DNA from 3 places in the Paenibacillus sp. 01T47 genome. Region 2 is predicted to be linked to each of the others. Evidence: riboswitches for the same ligand, from Rfam matches in the RefSeq annotation. Region 2 holds a riboswitch; each other region holds the start of a gene.
What was found. Region 2 has a riboswitch for thiamine pyrophosphate ahead of AC1DOV_RS11785 (ABC transporter ATP-binding protein). Riboswitches for the same ligand answer to the same signal wherever they lie in the genome.
Positions count from the first base shown of each region.

Region 1 (2,266 bases), on a different contig from region 2:
GAGGTCGCTTCGAAGCTGCGAGTCATTTATCCTGGCGTAGATACGGCCAGGTTCCCTTCACAATATTCCTCCGAAGGAGCCGCTAAACGGGAGAGTTTAAGGCAAAAGAGAGGATTGAATGGTAAAAAAGTGGTGCTTTTTATGGGGAGGCTTATTCCGCTTAAGGGCGTTCATCATCTTCTCAATATCGTGCCGCAGCTTGCCAAAAGCCACCCAGAGCTCGTCGTTATCATCGTAGGGAGCCCATTTTATGGCTCGCATCGCAAAACGGCTTATGCGCGCAAGCTTGAACAGCTTGGACGCAAATGTCCGGGTCATGTTCGTTTTGTGCCCTACGTGCCACATTCGGAAGTGCCCAGCTGGATGCTCGTTGCCGATGTAGCGGTCGTTCCATCTGGACAGAGGGAGGCGTTTGGGCTCGTTAATGTCGAGGCGATGTCCTGCGGCGTTCCGGTAGTCGCGACACGTGCAGGCGGAATGAAAGAAATTATCCGTAATGGCGAAACAGGCTATTTGGTCAATCAGCTTCATATCGAGCGAGAGCTGCGAGAAAAGCTGCATCTGCTGCTTCGCGATAAACAGCTCAGGCAAAAGCTGGGGCGACGCAGCCGCGAGCGTGTGGAGCAGACATTTACATGGCGTCACACCGCTGATCGATGGGTAAGGCTGCTGAAGGAAAGCGGACTGTAGCAGGCTGTATTTTTCCGCGGTTTGGAAAATAGAGGGTTGACACCCTTCTTTACTAAACGGTATAGTCAAACAAGGAAATCCACTAGGGGCGCCGTAATGGCTGAGATAAAGCGAATCGCTTTGGTCCCTTTGAACCTGATCTGGGTTATGCCAGCGTAGGAAAGTGGGATTGTGCGTTTATGCTTTGCGCGTGAAAGCTCTGCCGGAATCTGCTGAAGCCTCAGCTTATGCGGCATGACTTTATCTGCTTAGGGGAACCCTTGCAAGATAACACTCGCATGACGACACTCTTCGACCGCTCCTTTGCTGGAGCGGTTTTTTTGTTTGGCGCCAGTGAATTGATATAGCTTTGTGGCCGCCATGCACGCTCCAGCGATTGCAGCTCTTGTAGCAGCCTAGCTACTTGTATAGCAGCGGTGTTTTAAACTTTCTCATATGCTTGCGTATGCCTCCAGGAGGAATTCTATTATTCCATTAGGAGGTTTTTGTGATGTCTATTTTTTCTACTCCGCTTCCGGGCAGCCGCAAGGTGTACGTTGAGGGCTCAAAGGGAAACATCCGTGTTCCGATGAGAGAAATTGCACTTGAAGCTAGTACTGGCAGAAATGGTGAAGAGCTGCCGAATGAACCTGTAAGAGTTTATGATGCAAGCGGTCCTTATACCGATGAAACGTATGAGGCAGATGTTCGGCGCGGTTTGCCCGGTATTCGCAGCGAATGGATCTTGGAGCGTGGTGATGTAGAGCCCTATGAGGGCAGGGAAATCAAACCGGAGGATAATGGATTTATTTCTGCTGAAAAAGCAGAGCAGCGAGGCGCGGAACGATTCCCAGGGTTAACGAGGAAACCGCTTCGTGCCAAAAGAGGGCAAAATGTTACGCAGCTTCATTACGCCCGCAAAGGGATCATTACCTCTGAGATGGAATACATCGCTATTCGCGAAGGGATGAGTGCAGAATTTGTTCGCAGCGAGATCGCAGCCGGCCGTGCCATTATTCCGACGAACATCAACCATCCTGAAAGTGAGCCGATGATTATTGGGCGGCAGTTTCACGTTAAAATCAATGCTAATATCGGCAACTCTGCTGTAGCTTCTTCGATTGAAGAGGAAGTGGAGAAGATGACTTGGGCGACGCGCTGGGGAGCCGATACAATTATGGATTTGTCCACGGGGAAAAACATCCATACGACGCGGGAGTGGATCGTGCGAAATTCACCGGTTCCGGTTGGCACAGTACCCATTTATCAGGCGCTGGAGAAAGTGAATGGCAAAGCTGAAGACCTTTGCTGGGAAGTATTCCGCGATACGCTTATTGAACAAGCCGAGCAGGGTGTCGACTATTTTACGATTCATGCAGGTGTACTGCTGCGCTACATACCACTTACGGCAAAGCGCGTTACGGGTATTGTCTCGCGAGGCGGATCAATTATGGCAGCTTGGTGCCTGGCACACCATAAGGAGAATTTCCTATATACGCATTTTGAAGACATTTGTGAAATTATGAAAGCATACGACGTATCATTCTCGCTCGGTGACGGCCTGAGACCCGGTTCTATAGCAGATGCCAATGACGCT
Region 1 is NZ_JBFTPA010000012.1:59,727-61,992, forward strand. Features, by position in the region: gene AC1DOV_RS21865 (glycosyltransferase family 4 protein) at 1-690, shown strand, start outside; TPP riboswitch at 765-869, shown strand; gene thiC (phosphomethylpyrimidine synthase ThiC) at 1,181-2,266, shown strand, end outside.
Region 1: it holds a riboswitch for thiamine pyrophosphate, as region 2 does, so the genes downstream of both, thiC (phosphomethylpyrimidine synthase ThiC) here and AC1DOV_RS11785 (ABC transporter ATP-binding protein) in region 2, are expected to answer to the same signal.

Region 2 (2,266 bases):
ACTCCCTTCTCTGCACCTGCATTCCGGTAAATGAGCTCCGCCGCCGCATTAGCGTTGCTCTTAATAAAATAATGGTTCAGCGAAAAATAAATCGTATTTTTCTCTCTGCGTTCATTAATTAAGCTGGCCTCTCTTAATTTGGTTGCATGATGCGTAATCGTAGCAGGCGTCACGCCTAATTTCTCTGCGAGCACCTGTCCGTTAAGCTCACCTTCAGCCAGCATAATCAACAATTTAATTCTCGTCGGATCGGATAATGCCTTATGATAGGCTACCACCTTATCTAATTGCACCGTTCGCCACCTCTTCCTCCACCAAACAAATTTAACTTTCGTCTAATTAGATGTTTATCTAATCAGATAATAATACGCCACCTATTATTTGTCAAACACAATAATCTCGAAAATACAAACTGTCAGCTTTGCGCATAAAAAAAGCTGACAGGTCTCTGCCTGCCAGCATGAAATAAACTCCTCTTACTCAACTCCCATGCATCGTTAATTTTCCGAATACAGGTTGTCATCATCCGCAATGCTCTGAATGTCCTCCGAGCTTATGCTGAAATAACCATAGCCCTCAGCCTGCTGTTTCTTTAACGCTTTTTCTTTAAAAAACTTGGGGCTGCCCTCGCCTGCATCCTCATCATAAACGAGCAAAATACCGTCCGTTTTCCGAAACAGCAGCTCGTCCCTAGCCGTAAACTGCCAAATGCCATTATACGGCTGGTTGCTGACCGAAGCGTAATAATCGACCCCTTTTAAAACCTGCTGATAAAACTCCTTTTTATCATCCTTCCATTTCTCTTCCGGATTGCTGTATGCCGAAATAATTGAAAGTCTCAAATGAGGATAAATTTCCTTCAGCGCAATAACGACCTCGCACGCCCACAAATCCACGCCATATTGGCCCGGGGTAATCACCCACTCAAGCCCATCTTCTATAAGCGGAACCAGCTTGCCTTTCAGCGCTTTTTTTATATAAACAATGCCCTCATGCTTCTGGCTAAAAATATTAAGCTCATGCGCTCGGTAGCCCGTTACGAGTAAATTTTTCATTTGTCCAACGCCTTTTCGGATAATTATGGTTTACATCTATCCAGTGTATGCTATAGTAGAAAAAATACAAATTGCATATAAACCTATTTATTTCACTAGGGGAGCCTAACGGCTGAGATGGAGCATCTGCTCCGGACCCTTGGAACCTGATCTGGATCATTCCAGCGGAGGGAAGTGGAGCAGCAAAGCATTCATTCATGCGCGCAAGCCTTGTGTGATCGTTAGACCCGCTCATTTCCCCTCGGAAATGGGTGGGTCTTTATTTGTTTACGGAGGGATGCGTATTACAGCTATAATCTCACTTCACCAAGTAAGCTACACCTACGACAAGCTTGCTGAAACATCTATACTGTCTAATCTTTCGCTTCAAGCCTACTCAGGTGAGTTTGTCTCTATCATCGGTGCTAGCGGCTCAGGCAAAAGCACGCTCTTTAAGCTCATGGCTGGATTGCTTCAGCCTAGCCTAGGCGAAATTAGGCTGTATGGCAAGCCTGCCCCCAATCGTCTCGGCAAGATTGCTTATATGCCGCAAAAGGATCTTCTTCTGCCATGGAGAACAATACTCGGCAATTGTCTGCTTCCACTTGAGATGACACGCAGCAATCCCCATTATAACACGATCCAAATCTTGGAGCTGCTAGAGCGCTTCGGACTGGCAGGCTATGAACAAGCTTACCCTGACGAGTTGTCAGGCGGCATGCGACAGCGGGCAGCTTTTCTGCGCACACTAGTAACCGGACAAGAGCTGCTGCTGCTGGACGAACCGTTTGGCGCGCTTGACGCCATGACCAAACGCGGTATGCATAAGTGGCTGCTAGAGCTGTGGAGCGACCTTGGAAAAACAGTACTCTTTATCACACATGATCTTGAGGAAGCGATATTGCTGAGCGACCGCATTTATTTATTGCCAAGTGCAGCTAACGAGGCGCAAGGGATACAGGAAATAGTCGTTCCTTTGCCGAGACCAAGACACTATGAGCAAAATTACGAACCCGACTTCATCAAGCTGCGGCAAGATTTGGAGCGAAGACTGCATGCGCAAACCTCTAATTAACCAGTGGCTGAGCCATTACGGACTATTCATACTGCTGCTCATTAGCTTACTGCTCGTTTGGCAAGCGGTCGTACAGCTCGGATTGGTTCCACCCTACATACTGCCGTCACCTAGCTCAATAGCTCAGGCATTAATCGAAGATGGCCATCTGCTGCTT
Region 2 is NZ_JBFTPA010000004.1:431,777-434,042, reverse strand. Features, by position in the region: gene AC1DOV_RS11795 (DUF2087 domain-containing protein) at 1-293, opposite strand, end outside; gene AC1DOV_RS11790 (SLOG family protein) at 498-1,055, opposite strand; TPP riboswitch at 1,143-1,245, shown strand; gene AC1DOV_RS11785 (ABC transporter ATP-binding protein) at 1,333-2,109, shown strand; gene AC1DOV_RS11780 (ABC transporter permease) at 2,090-2,266, shown strand, end outside.

Region 3 (2,266 bases), on a different contig from region 2:
TTCATCATTACGGGAGCATCTCCTTTAGCTCAGAGCCAGAACAATATGTACAAAACTTCAGAAAAAATGCCATTGTTTTTATGTCCAAATGGGGCTTTGACCCTGGTGATGCAACGTATATTAGAATGGATTTTAGCACCGTAATTGAGCGGGAATCGCATGAGTACAGACGCGAGAATTGCTCGATTATGGAAATAGGCTGCGGGTGCGGAGCTACGATTTTTCATATGAAAAAGCAATTCCCATCCGCAATATGGTACGGAGTTGAGCGTAACGAGCTGGCGGCTAGAGTAGCAGAAGCTTCGGGAATTACTGTATTCCGCTCGAATGATCCGAAGGATTGGAGGCTGCCTGCTGAAGGTCTTGACGGCATCGTAATCGGAGATGCTCATGCATACGGGACACCGCAAGCCATGAAAAATCTAGTTCGTCTTCTAAAGCCTGGCGGCTGGCTAGTCGGGTGCTTTGCCAATCGCTATTATTTCAACAATATTCGGCAATATTTAGATCCTGCTAATGCACAAGCACAGCATCAAGCGGCATCACAGTACTCAGCAGAACAAGTTAGCCAGCTTTATTTGCAGGCCGGTTTTACCTATGTGAAGATTACACGTGCGGATAATAAACCGCAGGAGCAGCTAGAATACATCCATCTGCTAGAGCGGCTAACGTCTGAAGAGATGTCAAAAGAGCTGACAGCCGCATATTTGCTCGTATATGGACGCCTTGCTCCTGCAGCAGAGACCAAAGATACGGCAGACTTAGAAAATTCGAAGGCTGCTGAAGAAACAAAGGTAGAATGGCTGGATGAGCATATCGATCTAGGGCAATGAAAGCTGGTGCAGGAGCTGCACGTTCTGGCTGCCGTATATAGTAAGAGGATGAGTATCGTGGCTTGATGATAATCATTTTCAAAAAAAACTAGCATTAAATGCGGGTTTTGCTATACAATGAATGGTATTGACGAAACCGAATATGTTCCGGGGAGCTGGTTAGGCCGGCTGAGAGGGGATTTTCTATACAATTCCGACCCGTTAAACCTGATCTGGATAATGCCAGCGTAGGGACAGAAGCTCTGTTTAGCAAGCAGGCGAGATCAAATTGATCAAGCATTTGCTGTATAAACAGCTGCACAGCCAATGATATGGCGTCCTCCGGATTAGGGGGACGCTTTTTTTTGTTGCGATTAGAATGATGCAGCCATGGAACCGGATACTACGAGGAGTCGTCGCCTATAAGAATCGAAGCATGGAGAGGGGAACAACATCATGAATCAGAAAAAAACAGGGTATTTGTCGTGGAAAATCGTGGCCGCGATGCTTGTGTTCGTATTGGCGCTGGCAGGCTGCGGCGGTGGCGCTGGGAACAAGGGCGAACAGCCGAAAGAGCAAGAGGGAACAGCGGACAAGCCGCTAGAGAAGGTGCAGGTTGTACTCGACTGGACACCAAATACGAATCATACCGGACTTTATGTAGCTAGAGATAAAGGTTTTTTTAAGGAGCAAGGACTGGACGTTGAAATTATTCAACCAGGACAAAGCGGTGCCGATCAAATGGTCGCTTCGGGCAATGTGCAGTTTGGCGTAAGTTATCAGGAGTCTGTCACGATGGCGAGAATTGCCGGCGTGCCGCTCGTATCGATCGCCGCTGTCATTCAGCACAATACCTCAGGTTTTGCTTCACCGCTTGCAAAGGGAATCGATTCACCTGAGAAATTTGAAGGCAAAACGTATGGCGGCTGGGGCGCTCCTGTTGAGGAGGCGGTCATTCAATCGATTATGCAGGAGAAGGGCGCAGATGTGAGCAAAGTAAACATCATGAGCATCGGCGACAGCGACTTCTTTACGGCGGTGAAACGCGATATTGACTTTGCATGGATTTACTATGCATGGACTGGCGTGGAAGCAGAGCTGCGCGGCGAGAAGATCAATATGGTTTATTTAACAGACTACAGCGACAAACTGGATTATTATACGCCGGTAATCGTGACGAATGAAGATTTGATTAAGAATAAGCCGGAAACAGTCAAAGCGTTTACTGCTGCCGTATCCAAAGGCTACCAATACGCGATCAGCAATGCGGAGGATGCAGCAGAAATTTTAATAAAAGCAGAGCCGGATTTGAACGCAGAGCTTGTGCGCGCCAGCCAAAAATGGTTAAGCTCCAAATATCAAGATGACGCGCCGCGCTGGGGCGAACAGAAGCTAAGCGTATGGGAAAACTATGCGGCATGGATGTTTGAGCACAAGCTGCTGGAGAAGGAGCT
Region 3 is NZ_JBFTPA010000006.1:109,261-111,526, forward strand. Features, by position in the region: gene AC1DOV_RS14245 (glycosyltransferase) at 1-833, shown strand, start outside; TPP riboswitch at 972-1,084, shown strand; gene AC1DOV_RS14250 (ABC transporter substrate-binding protein) at 1,269-2,266, shown strand, end outside.
Region 3: it holds a riboswitch for thiamine pyrophosphate, as region 2 does, so the genes downstream of both, AC1DOV_RS14250 (ABC transporter substrate-binding protein) here and AC1DOV_RS11785 (ABC transporter ATP-binding protein) in region 2, are expected to answer to the same signal.